Linked DNA regions of Chelativorans sp. AA-79. The protein of the gene in region 2 interacts with the protein of the main gene of each other region in a pairwise test. Links are inferred from orthologs where the notes say so. Each region holds a gene or a part of one and is shown on either strand. Other genes may lie near its edges. The genes, in order: dnaE, dnaN and dnaQ.

Region 1 (4,149 bases), 2.5 Mb from region 2 along the record:
AGATGCCCTGCCCCGTGACCGAGCCGATGCCCTTGCCGGCCCTGCGCTTCTCTCCGCCCGACGAGACGCAGGAGGCGTCGTATTTGGCGGCGTCGGCCAGTATCTCCAGCTTCTGCAGCAGTGTGAGGGGCACGGCGAAACTCCATTGTTCTTCTTTTGTTCTTATCTAGCGCAGCGCTGCTCGCTAGACAAGATGCAATGGAATCGACAGGTTCTTGTCGTCGCAAATCTGTGCAGCTGGGATTGATCGTCTCGCCGCGCTCGGCTGCATCGACCTGCCAACGGCGGATGGGGCGATCGGGGCCGGAGAAAAAATCTCGCCTATCCAGCAGCCAGCCTAAACCATTTCCACGTCCACCACGCCCGGCACGGCGCGCATGGCGGCGGCGATCTGCGGGGAGATGCGGTAGCGTTCCGGCAAGCCGATCTCGATCTCGCCCTGCCCGCCCTCCTTGATGACGATCAGGCTCACCTGCCCTTCCCCGCGCGTGTTGAGCTGCGACGAGATCGCGGGCAGCGGCTTCGGATCGCGCAGATAGACGCGCAGCGCCTTCTGCATGCGGCTCGCCTCCTCCTCCAGCGACTGGACCGTCTGGATGCGCAGGCTGATGCCCTCCGGGCGGTCCTCGGCCGAGACCATGATGACCACGGACTTGCCGGGCTCGAGCACGTCGCGGTACTGCTGCAGCGTCTCGGAAAAGAGAACGGCCTCATACTGGCCACTGGCATCGGAGAACTGCACGATGCCCATCTTGTTGCCCGTGCGCGTCTTGCGCTCCTGCTTGGCCGTCACGGTGCCTGCCAGCCGCCCGGCGGTCGCGCCGCGCTTTACAGCGGCCTGGAACTCCACCCAGCTCTGGACGCGCATCTTCTCGAGCGTCGCCTGGTAGTCGTCGAGCGGATGGGCGGAAAGGTAGCAGCCCACCACCTGGAATTCGCGGTGCAGCTTCTCGGCGGGCAGCCAGGGCTCCGACAGCGGCAGATGCAGCTTCTGCGGCTCAAGTGCCGCCGAACCGAAAATATCGGCCTGGCCCATGGCCGCGTCCTCCGCCGCGCGCGCGGCCATGCCCATCAGGCGATCGACGCCGGAAAAGAGCGCGGCGCGGTCGTGACCGAAGCAGTCGAGCGCACCGGCACAGATCAGGCTTTCGAGCACGCGCTTGCCGACGATCTTGGGATCGACGCGGACGCAGAAGTCCTCAAGGCTCTCGAACTGCTTTTCCCTGCGCTTCTCGACGATGTGCTCCACCGCCGCATCACCCACGCCCTTGATGGCAGCGAGCGAGTAATAGATGCGGTTCTCGCCCACCTCGAAATCGCGGTAGCTCGACAGAACGGACGGCGAGACCACCTCGATGCCCAGGCGGATCGCGTCGCGGCGGAAATCGTTGAGCTTGTCGGAATTGGCCATGTCATAGGTCATGGACGCGGCCAGGAACTCGACGGGATAATGCGCCTTCAGATAGGCCGTCTGGTAGGAGACGACGGCGTAGGCGGCCGCATGCGACTTGTTGAAGCCGTAATCGGCGAATTTCGCGAGCAGGTCGAAGATGAAATCGGCCTGCTGCTTGGAGACGCCCCGCTCCGTCGCGCCGGTTACGAAAATGCCGCGCTGCTTCTCCATCTCCGCGCGGATCTTCTTGCCCATGGCGCGGCGCAGGAGGTCGGCTTGCCCGAGGCTGTAGCCCGCCAGTTCCTGCGCGATCTGCATCACCTGCTCCTGGTAGACGATGACGCCCTGCGTCTCCTTCACCAAGTGGTCGATCTTGGGGTGGATCGAGGCGATCTCCTCCTCGCCGTGCTTGCGCGCGTTGTAGGTGGGGATGTTCTCCATCGGGCCGGGACGATAGAGGGCGACCAGCGCGATGATGTCCTCGATGCGGTCCGGCTTCATGCCGATCAGCGCCTTGCGCATGCCCGCACTTTCCACCTGGAAGACGCCCACTGTTTCGCCGCGCGACAGCATGGCGTAAGTTTGGGGATCGTCGTAGGGAATTTTGGACAGGTCGATTTCAATGCCACGTCGGCGGATGAGCTTTACCGCGGTCTCCAGCACTGTCAGGGTTTTGAGGCCGAGGAAATCGAATTTGACGAGGCCCGCCTGCTCCACCCATTTCATGTTGAACTGGGTGACCGGCATGTCCGAGCGCGGATCGCGGTACATCGGCACCAGTTCCGACAGCGGCCGGTCACCGATGACGATGCCGGCCGCGTGCGTGGAGGCGTGGCGGTAGAGGCCCTCGAGCTTCTGCGCGATCTCCAGCAGCTGGCCGACGATCGGCTCCTTCTCCACCTCCTCGGCGAAGCGCGGCTCGTCCTCGATCGCCTTGCCGAGCGGCGTGGGATTGGCCGGGTTGGAAGGCACCATCTTGCACAGCCGGTCCACCTGCCCATAGGGCATCTGCAGGACACGGCCGACATCGCGCAGCACGGCGCGCGCCTGCAGCGTACCGAAGGTGATGATCTGGCCCACCTGGTCGCGGCCGTATTTCTCCTGAACGTAGCGGATCACCTCCTCGCGCCGGTCCTGGCAGAAGTCGATGTCGAAGTCTGGCATCGATACGCGGTCCGGATTGAGGAAGCGCTCGAAGAGCAGCGAAAAACGCAGGGGATCGATATCGGTGATGGTCAGCGCGTAGGCGACCAGCGAGCCCGCGCCCGATCCGCGGCCCGGACCGACGGGGATATCGTGGGCCTTGGCCCATTTGATGAAGTCCGCGACGATGAGGAAGTAGCCGGGGAACTTCATGCGCTCGATGATGCCGAGCTCGTATTCCAGCCGCTCGACATACTCCTCGCTCGTATGTCCCTCGGCCAGCCCCTGGATTGCAAGCCGCTTCTCCAGGCCCTCGCGTGCCTGGCGGCGCAGCTCGGCCGCCTCCTCCTGCAGCGCGGCCGCCTCGTCTCCGGCCTCGCCGCCGGTGAAGCGCGGCAGGATGGGTTTGCGGATCGTGGGATAATAGGAGCAGCGCCGGGCGATCTCGACGGTGTTGTCGAGTGCCTCCGGCAGGTCGGCGAAGAGCGCGGCCATCTCCGCCTGGCTCTTGAGATAATTGTCGGGCGTGAGCCGGCGACGGTCGTCCATGGCGATGACCGCGCCCTCGGCGATGGCAACCAGCGCGTCATGGGCCTCGAAATCGTCGCGCGTGAGGAAGAAGGCCTCGTTGGTGGCGACCAGCGGGAGGTCGTGCCTGTAGGCAAGATTGACGCTCGCCGCCTCGACCGCACGGTCATAGCCCTGTAGCCGCTCCAGCTCCACATAAAGGCGGTTGCCGAAGGTGCGCTTGAGGAAGAGAAGGCGCGCTTCCGCGGCCTCCCCCCGGTCTGCCTTGAGGGCGGCGCCCACCGGCCCGCGCGGGCCGCCGCTGAGGCAGATAAGGCCCTCCGCATGCTCCTCGAGCCACGCGGTGGTCACATGCGGTGCCGCCCCGGCTTCGTTCTCGAGATAGGCGCGGCTGACCAGCCGCACCAGATTGGCGTAGCCCGTCTCGGTCGCCGCGATCAGCACCAGCGGATCATAGTCGTTGAACGCCTTGCGGCCATTGCCGCGGCGGGCTTCCGTGAAGGCATCCTCGAAGGCCACGCCGAGCTGGCAGCCGGTGATGGGCTGCACGCCGTCCTTCACGGCCTTCTGGGCGAATTCGAGCGCGCCGAACAGGTTGTTCGTGTCGGCGATGGCGATGGCCGGCGCCTCGTCCTTCACGGCGTGGCCGATGATCTTTCCCAGCGGCAGCGCGCCTTCCAGCAGCGAGTAGGCCGAGTGCACGCGCAGATGGATGAAATTGCGCTCCGGGCGGGCCTGGATGCGCGCCGCTTCCTTCATCAGAGGATCACGCGATCTCCGGTCGCCTGCCATGTCCTATCGCTTCCTCGTGAGATTCGTGTGGCCGATCCGCCCATGTAGCGCCGGTGCGCCCGAGACGGCAAGGCCGCCATGGGCCTTGCCACGAAAACAAGGGAGGGTGGCGGAACTCGGGAACGAGTAGGCCTCTCGTGAATTTCTGTGGAAACCCAAACCCCTTTGGAGGAAATCATGAAAGCCTTACTTACCGCCACCGTTACCGCCTTCCTGCTCACGGGCGGGGCTGGCTACGCGCAGACCACCGTGGTCATTTCTCCCGAGCAGGAGACCGTCATCCGCGAATATGT
Region 2 (3,080 bases):
CTCCGTGCCGGTCATGAAGGCCTGGCAGTTGAGGTCTTCGAGAATATCGAAGAGAGCGGTCCGCCGGTCGGCATCGAAATGAGCGGAAATCTCGTCGAGCAGGAGGACCGGCGTCATGCCCGACAGTTCCGCCGTCAGCCGCGCGTGGGCGAGCACCAGTCCCACGAGCAGCGCCTTCTGCTCGCCCGTCGAACAGCTTTCGGCCGGCATGTCCTTGGGCGCGTGGCGTACCAGAAGCTCGCTCCGGTGCGGTCCTTCGAGCGCGCGTCCCGCCGCGCGGTCGCGCGCTCGTTCATCACGCAGGCGGGCGCGGAATTCCTCCTCCACGTCGACAGCGGGTCTTAGGGCGACCGCCTCGTCCACAGAGCCTTCCAGCGCGAGGAGCGCCTTAGGGAAAGGGCCTTCCGCCGGCAGGCGCTCGATCATGGAAACAAGAAGCCGCAGCATCTCGGCCCGGGCCGCTGCGATCGCCACGCCGGTTTCGGCCATCTGCGTCTCGATGGCGTCGAACCAGGCGTCATCCCGCACATCGTCGGCGAAGAGCCGGTTGCGCGAGCGCATGGCCTTCTCGTAATCGGCCGCCCGGCGACCATGGGCAGAATCGATCGCCAGAACCAGCCGGTCGAGAAAGCGGCGACGATCGGCGGAGGGGCCGGTGAAGAGCGAGTCCATCGCCGGTGTGAGCCAGATGACACGCAGCCAGTCGAGCAGGACCTCGGCGCTACGCTGAGGCTCGCCATCGATGCGCACCCGGCGCACGGGAACGCCGCCATCCGCACCTGCCGTCCCCGTGCCGATGCGACGAGTGCCCTGGGGGCCTTCCACCTCTGCATGCACGGCGAATCCGTCGCCCGAGCCGATGCGCGCCACCTCCTCCAGTGTCGCGCGCCTGAGGCCGCGCCCGGGCGAGAGGAAGGACACGGCCTCCAGAAGATTGGTCTTGCCGGCCCCGTTCTCCCCCGTCAGCACCACGGCGCCCGGCGCCAAGTCCAATGCGAGCGATGCATAATTGCGAAAATTCGTGAGCGTGAGCCTGGCGAGATGGACTTGCGCCGGGCGACCGTCCTCTGCCCCTGGAAGCGTCCTGGTCACACCCGCATCGGCATCAGAACATAGAGCGCGCGCTCATCGGACGTGTCCTGTATGAGCGTCGGCGAACCGGCGTCCGCCAGAAGAAATTTCGCCTCGCTTCCCGAAAGCTGCGCGGCCACATCAAGCAGGTAACGCGCATTGAAACCGATTTCGATCGGATCGGCGTCGTAGCCCGCCGGAATCTCCTCCGTCGCGCTGCCCGAATCCGGATTGTTGACCGTGAAGGTGACCTGTCCGCTGGAGATGGAGAGCTTCACGGCCCTTCCGCGCTCGGAAGAGACGGTCGATACGCGGTCGACGGCGGCGGAGAAAGCCTGCCGGTCGATGACCAGTTCCTTGTCGTTCCCGGTGGGGATGACACGCTGATAGTCGGGAAAAGTGCCGTCGATCAGCTTCGACGTCAGAACCACACTGCCAATGGTGAACCGGACCTTCGTGTCGGAGAGCTCCACGGTCACCGCCACGTCCGGGTCGTCCACCAGCTTCTGCAACTCGCCCACTGTCTTGCGCGGGATGATGATGCCGGGCATGCCTTCCGAGCCCGCCGGCGCTTCGATCTCGGTGCGTGCCAGCCGGTGTCCGTCAGTCGCCACGGCACGCAGCTTCAGCGCACCGTCCGATTCCAGCGCGTGCAGGAAAATGCCGTTCAGATAGTAGCGGGTCTCTTCCGTGGAAATCGCAAACTGTGTCTTCTCGATGAGGCTGCGCAGGGCGGCCGAATCCATGCGGAAGACGTGTGAGAACTGGCCGGCGGTGAGTGACGGGAAATCCGCCTTGGGCAGGCACTGCAGGCGGAAGGTGGAGCGCCCGGAGATGACCGACATGGTCTGGCCGTTCTCTTCCATCTTGAGCATCACTTCCGCGCCGTCCGGCAGCTTGCGCACGATATCGTAGAGGAGATGCGCGGGCACCGTCGTCGCGCCCGCCTGCTCGATGGAAGCCGGGGCGGCCTCGGTCACTTCGAGGTCAAGATCCGTCGCCTTCATCTCCAGGCTTGTGCCATCGACGGACAAAAGAACATTGGAGAGAATCGGTATCGTGTTGCGCCGTTCCACCACCCGGTGGACATGGCCGAGCGACTTCAGAAGATTGGAACGTTCTAAGACTACACGCATACCTGTGTTTCTCGCCTGGATGAAGAGGGATGCGACATGGCCGAAGCCCTTCGCAGCCTGCTCCTTACATGCTGGAATTGCGCCAAACTGACAGGAAATCTACGAGAAAGGCAAGCCCGCGGAACGGCCGGAGCCATTTTCCGCGGGCTTCCTGGGGATAACGCTTCTGCAGGCGTTTTACTGCCGCACTCCCGGCTCAGGCTTGCTCGCTGATCAACCTCTTCAGAAGCTCGATCTCCTGCGCGAGCTGCTTGTCGTCCCCCGACATACCTTCGATCTTGCGCACCGCGTGCAGCACCGTCGTGTGGTCTCGCCCGCCGAAGCGGCGCCCGATCTCGGGCAGCGAACGCGGCGTCAGCACCTTGGCGAGATACATCGCCACCTGCCGCGGCTTGACGATGGAGCGGGTGCGCCGATTGGAGAGCAATTCCGTCTTCGACACATTGTAGTGACGTGCGACCACGCGCTGGATGTCCTCGATGCGCACGCGCCGAGGCTCGCCGGAGCGGCACACCGGCCCCAAGATCTCATCGATGCGCTCCAGCGTGATCTGTGGTTCGAACGAATGGCGGAAAACCAGCTGGTTGAAGGCCCCTTCGAGCTCGCGCCCGCTCCCCGTGACCACTTGCGCGACGTGGTCGATCACCTCGGCCGGTATATCCAGCGAAGGGTCTTCGACGCGCGCGGCAGCCAGCCGCTGCTGAATCATGGCAAGCCGCAATTCATAGTCCGGCGGAAGAATCTCGAGCGAAACGCCGCCGTTGAGGCGCGACTTCACGCGTGGCTCGAGCGACTCCAGTTCGGATGCCGGCCTGTCCGCTGCCACAACCACCTGCCGTGCGCTGTCGAGCAGCATGTTGAGCAGGTGGCAGA
Region 3 (3,147 bases), 220 kb from region 2 along the record:
GAAAAGAAATCTGCTGCCACGGTGCTTGGCGCCGGCGGTGCAGCGTTGGCGATCGTGCATGCGTTGCAGAGCCGCGGCGTAAATGAAATCCGAATCGTCAACCGCACGCTGGCGCGGGCCCAGGCGCTCGTTGATCACTTTCGTGGAAGTACCAGCGCCCATGGCTGGGAGGCGGTCCCGGAACTCCTTTCGGATACGGAGATCCTCATCAACACGACTTCGCTTGGCATGCACGGTGAGCCGGAGGTGATGCTGGACCTGTCTCCGCTGCCGGCCTCCGCGATTGTCACGGACATCGTCTATGTTCCATTGCAGACACCGCTCCTTACGCGCGCGGCTGAACGCGGTCTGCGCACAGTGGATGGCCTCGGTATGCTCTTGCACCAGGCCGCCCCCGGCTTTGCCCGATGGTTCGGCGTGTGGCCACAGGTCAGCACACGGCTGCGTGAAATCGTCGTCGCGGATCTCGAGGACGAAAAATGATTGTCCTCGGCCTCACCGGATCCATTGGCATGGGCAAGTCCACCACTGCTCGTATGTTTGCAGAGGAAGGCGTGCCGGTGCATGATTCGGATGCCACGGTACACAGGCTTTACGAGGGTGAGGCAATCCCACTGATCGAGGCGCATTTTCCCGGTGCGATCGCGAACGGAAAGGTGGATCGCGCACGCCTGGCCAAGGCGGTTGTCGGCAACCAGGAAGCGTTGGACAGGCTGGAACGGCTTATTCACCCTCTCGTGCGCGAGGATGCGGATCGGTTCGTTGAAAAGCATCGCGAGAAGGGAACGCCGCTTGTCGTGCTCGACATTCCGCTTCTGTTCGAGACCGCAGGTACCGACCGGGTGGACAAGATCGTCGTCGTCACGGCACCACCGCAGGTGCAGCGGGAGCGCGTGCTGGCTCGGCCGGGAATGACCGAGGAAAAGTTCCAGAAGATCCTTGCCCGGCAGGTATCGGATGCGGAAAAGCGGAGCCAGGCTGATTTCATCATCGATACCAGCAAAGGTATGGAAGCGGCGCGTCAAGCGGTGCGCGGAATCGTCGGCCTGCTGACATAAGGCTGACGGCTTTTAAACCATCTCTGCCTTGCAACGCGTGCGCTGCATGGCCCATGCTTCGGGTGGGGAGTGATTCGAATGCGCGAAATCATCTTTGATACGGAAACGACCGGCCTCGACTCGCGCGAGGACAGGATTATTGAGCTTGGCTGTGTGGAATTGGTGAACCGCTTTCCCACCGGCCGCTCAATGCACCACTATATCAACCCCCAGGGACGTTCCGTTCATCCCGACGCCCAGGCAGTGCACGGGATTTCCGACACGGACCTGGTCGGTAAGCCTGTCTTTGCCGAAATCCTCGACTCGTTTCTGGAGTTCATCGATGGTGCAAAGCTCGTAGCTCACAACGCCAATTTCGACATCGGCTTCATCAATGCCGAGTTCCATCGGTTGGGGCAGTCATTTGTTGATCCCGCTCGCGTGGTGGACACACTTGCGATCGCCCGCCGCAAGCATCCGATGGGTCCAAATTCGCTGGATGCACTTTGCCGGCGCTACGGCATCGACAATTCGCGTCGCACCAAACACGGAGCTCTTCTGGATGCCGAGCTCTTGGCTGAAGTCTATATTGAACTGGTTGGCGGCAAGCAGGCGGCCTTTGGCCTGGAGGTCGAGACGCAGGAGCGCGTTGAAGATGCAAGTGAAAGTCGCGTTGTCGTCGCACTGCCTTCCCGCCCCCGCCCCCTCCCTCCGCGGATGACCGAAGAGGAACGGCAAGCCCACGAGGCGTTGGTGGCAGGTATCGGTGACAACGCCCTCTGGCGGAAGCTGGCTCCGGCTGAACCGGCCGAACAGGCCGAGATCGCCTGAGCGCCAGAGGCGACTTGATGAGAAGGCCGGGCGAAGAGCCCGGCTTTTGTCTTTTTTTTTGCTGCTTTGCGCTCAGGAAACCTGAACTTTCCTCCGCGCCTCTTCTTCCGCGAGACGCTGCTGGAACATGCGTGCGAAATCGATCGGGTCGATCATCAGCGGCGGGAAGCCGCCGTTACGCGTGGCGTCGGCAACGATCTGCCGAGCAAACGGGAAGAGAAGTCGCGGGCATTCGATGAAAAGGAGCGGCAACATATGTTCCTGTGGGAAGCCCTGGATACGGAACACGCCGCCATAGACGAGCTCGACATTGAAGAGCACCGTCTTGTCGGCCTCCGCCCGCGCCGTGAGTGTGAGCAGGACATCATAGTCCGTTCCGCCAAGCGGGTTGGCGTTTACATTGACATTGATGTTGATCGAAGGTGCCTTGTCGCGAGCGCGCAGGGACTGAGGTGCGCCGGGGCTTTCGAAAGATAAGTCCTTGATATACTGCGTCAGCACATTAAGGTTCGCCGGCACAGTGTTGTCGCTGTTCCCCGCCTGCTTTGCCTCGTCTTTTTCTTCGGGCTGTTCAGCCATCCGCCTCGATCCTCTGGAATGTCGCGCGCCGCCCTGCGCGGGTTGCAAAAATAGAGGCGTTGGCTAGCACGGTGACCTTGGCAATACAAGTTTGGATTGGTCGACACCCTGCGCCCCGGGCCTACTTCTCCCGCCACGGCGAATCTTTGTCGTCCGAGCTGGAATAGTCGCTCATGTCGAGGTCGATCGTCTTGTCCGCCGGCCCCCGTTGGGCGCCTCCGCCGCCCATGCCCGCCGGAGCAACGACAACGACACGTTTGCGGATAGATTTCCAGGCGGCATCGCGTAGCTGGGGAACAAACAGCAGAAGCCCCAGGCTATCCGTGACGAAACCCGGCGTAAGGAGAAGAAGCCCCGCGACCAGGATCATCATCCCATGCACCAATTCGCGTCCGGGCAGCCGGTTCTCGGCAAGCTCGCGCTGCATGCGCGAAAGGACTGCAAATCCCTGCACGCGAAGCAGGATAGAGCCGGCGATCGCCGTCGCAAGAACAAGGCCCAATGTCGAGAGCAACCCGATCTGTTGTCCGACGATCACAAAAACGGCGATTTCCGCGAGCGGAATAGCCAGGAGAAGAAACGGGAGAATGGAGAAACGCACGTTTTTGGTCTAACCTCTTCACTTGGACCTTCGGGCCGTTCCGATCTGAACATAGGAAAGCGAGCCGACGATTTGAATGATCGCCTCACGCGTTCTATA

Evidence for each region.
Region 1: the proteins of dnaN (region 2) and dnaE interact in binary tests that used the Escherichia coli proteins (3 or more experiments, as listed by UniProt). The link is inferred for Chelativorans sp. AA-79 from one-to-one orthologs.
Region 3: the proteins of dnaN (region 2) and dnaQ interact in binary tests that used the Escherichia coli proteins (3 or more experiments, as listed by UniProt). The link is inferred for Chelativorans sp. AA-79 from one-to-one orthologs.

Annotation. Positions count from the first base shown.
Region 1 is NZ_CP120361.1:2,522,105-2,526,253, reverse strand. What follows is about bases 138-4,138. They hold dnaE (DNA polymerase III subunit alpha), read right to left. Parts: upstream 3,824-4,138; coding sequence 338-3,823; downstream 138-337. Other genes in these bases: PVE73_RS12230 (DUF1236 domain-containing protein), read left to right, coding at 4,034-4,138. In the rest of the region: PVE73_RS12240 (putative DNA modification/repair radical SAM protein), read right to left, coding at 1-133; more of PVE73_RS12230, read left to right, coding at 4,139-4,149. UniProt on the Escherichia coli protein: DNA polymerase III is a complex, multichain enzyme responsible for most of the replicative synthesis in bacteria. This DNA polymerase also exhibits 3' to 5' exonuclease activity. The alpha chain is the DNA polymerase catalytic subunit.
Region 2 is NZ_CP120361.1:764-3,843, reverse strand. The notes cover bases 149-3,080. They hold dnaN (DNA polymerase III subunit beta), read right to left. Parts: upstream 2,208-3,080; coding sequence 1,089-2,207; downstream 149-1,088. Other genes in these bases: dnaA (chromosomal replication initiator protein DnaA), read right to left, coding at 2,404-3,080; recF (DNA replication/repair protein RecF), read right to left, coding at 149-1,092. In the rest of the region: more of recF, read right to left, coding at 1-148. UniProt on the Escherichia coli protein: Confers DNA tethering and processivity to DNA polymerases and other proteins. Acts as a clamp, forming a ring around DNA (a reaction catalyzed by the clamp-loading complex) which diffuses in an ATP-independent manner freely and bidirectionally along dsDNA.
Region 3 is NZ_CP120361.1:219,390-222,536, reverse strand. What follows is about bases 4-3,002. They hold dnaQ (DNA polymerase III subunit epsilon), read left to right. Parts: upstream 4-1,136; coding sequence 1,137-1,868; downstream 1,869-3,002. Other genes in these bases: PVE73_RS01115 (FxsA family protein), read right to left, coding at 2,569-2,985; secB (protein-export chaperone SecB), read right to left, coding at 1,941-2,447; coaE (dephospho-CoA kinase), read left to right, coding at 480-1,058; PVE73_RS01135 (shikimate dehydrogenase), read left to right, coding at 4-483. Also shown: more of PVE73_RS01135, read left to right, coding at 1-3. UniProt on the Escherichia coli protein: DNA polymerase III is a complex, multichain enzyme responsible for most of the replicative synthesis in bacteria. The epsilon subunit contain the editing function and is a proofreading 3'-5' exonuclease.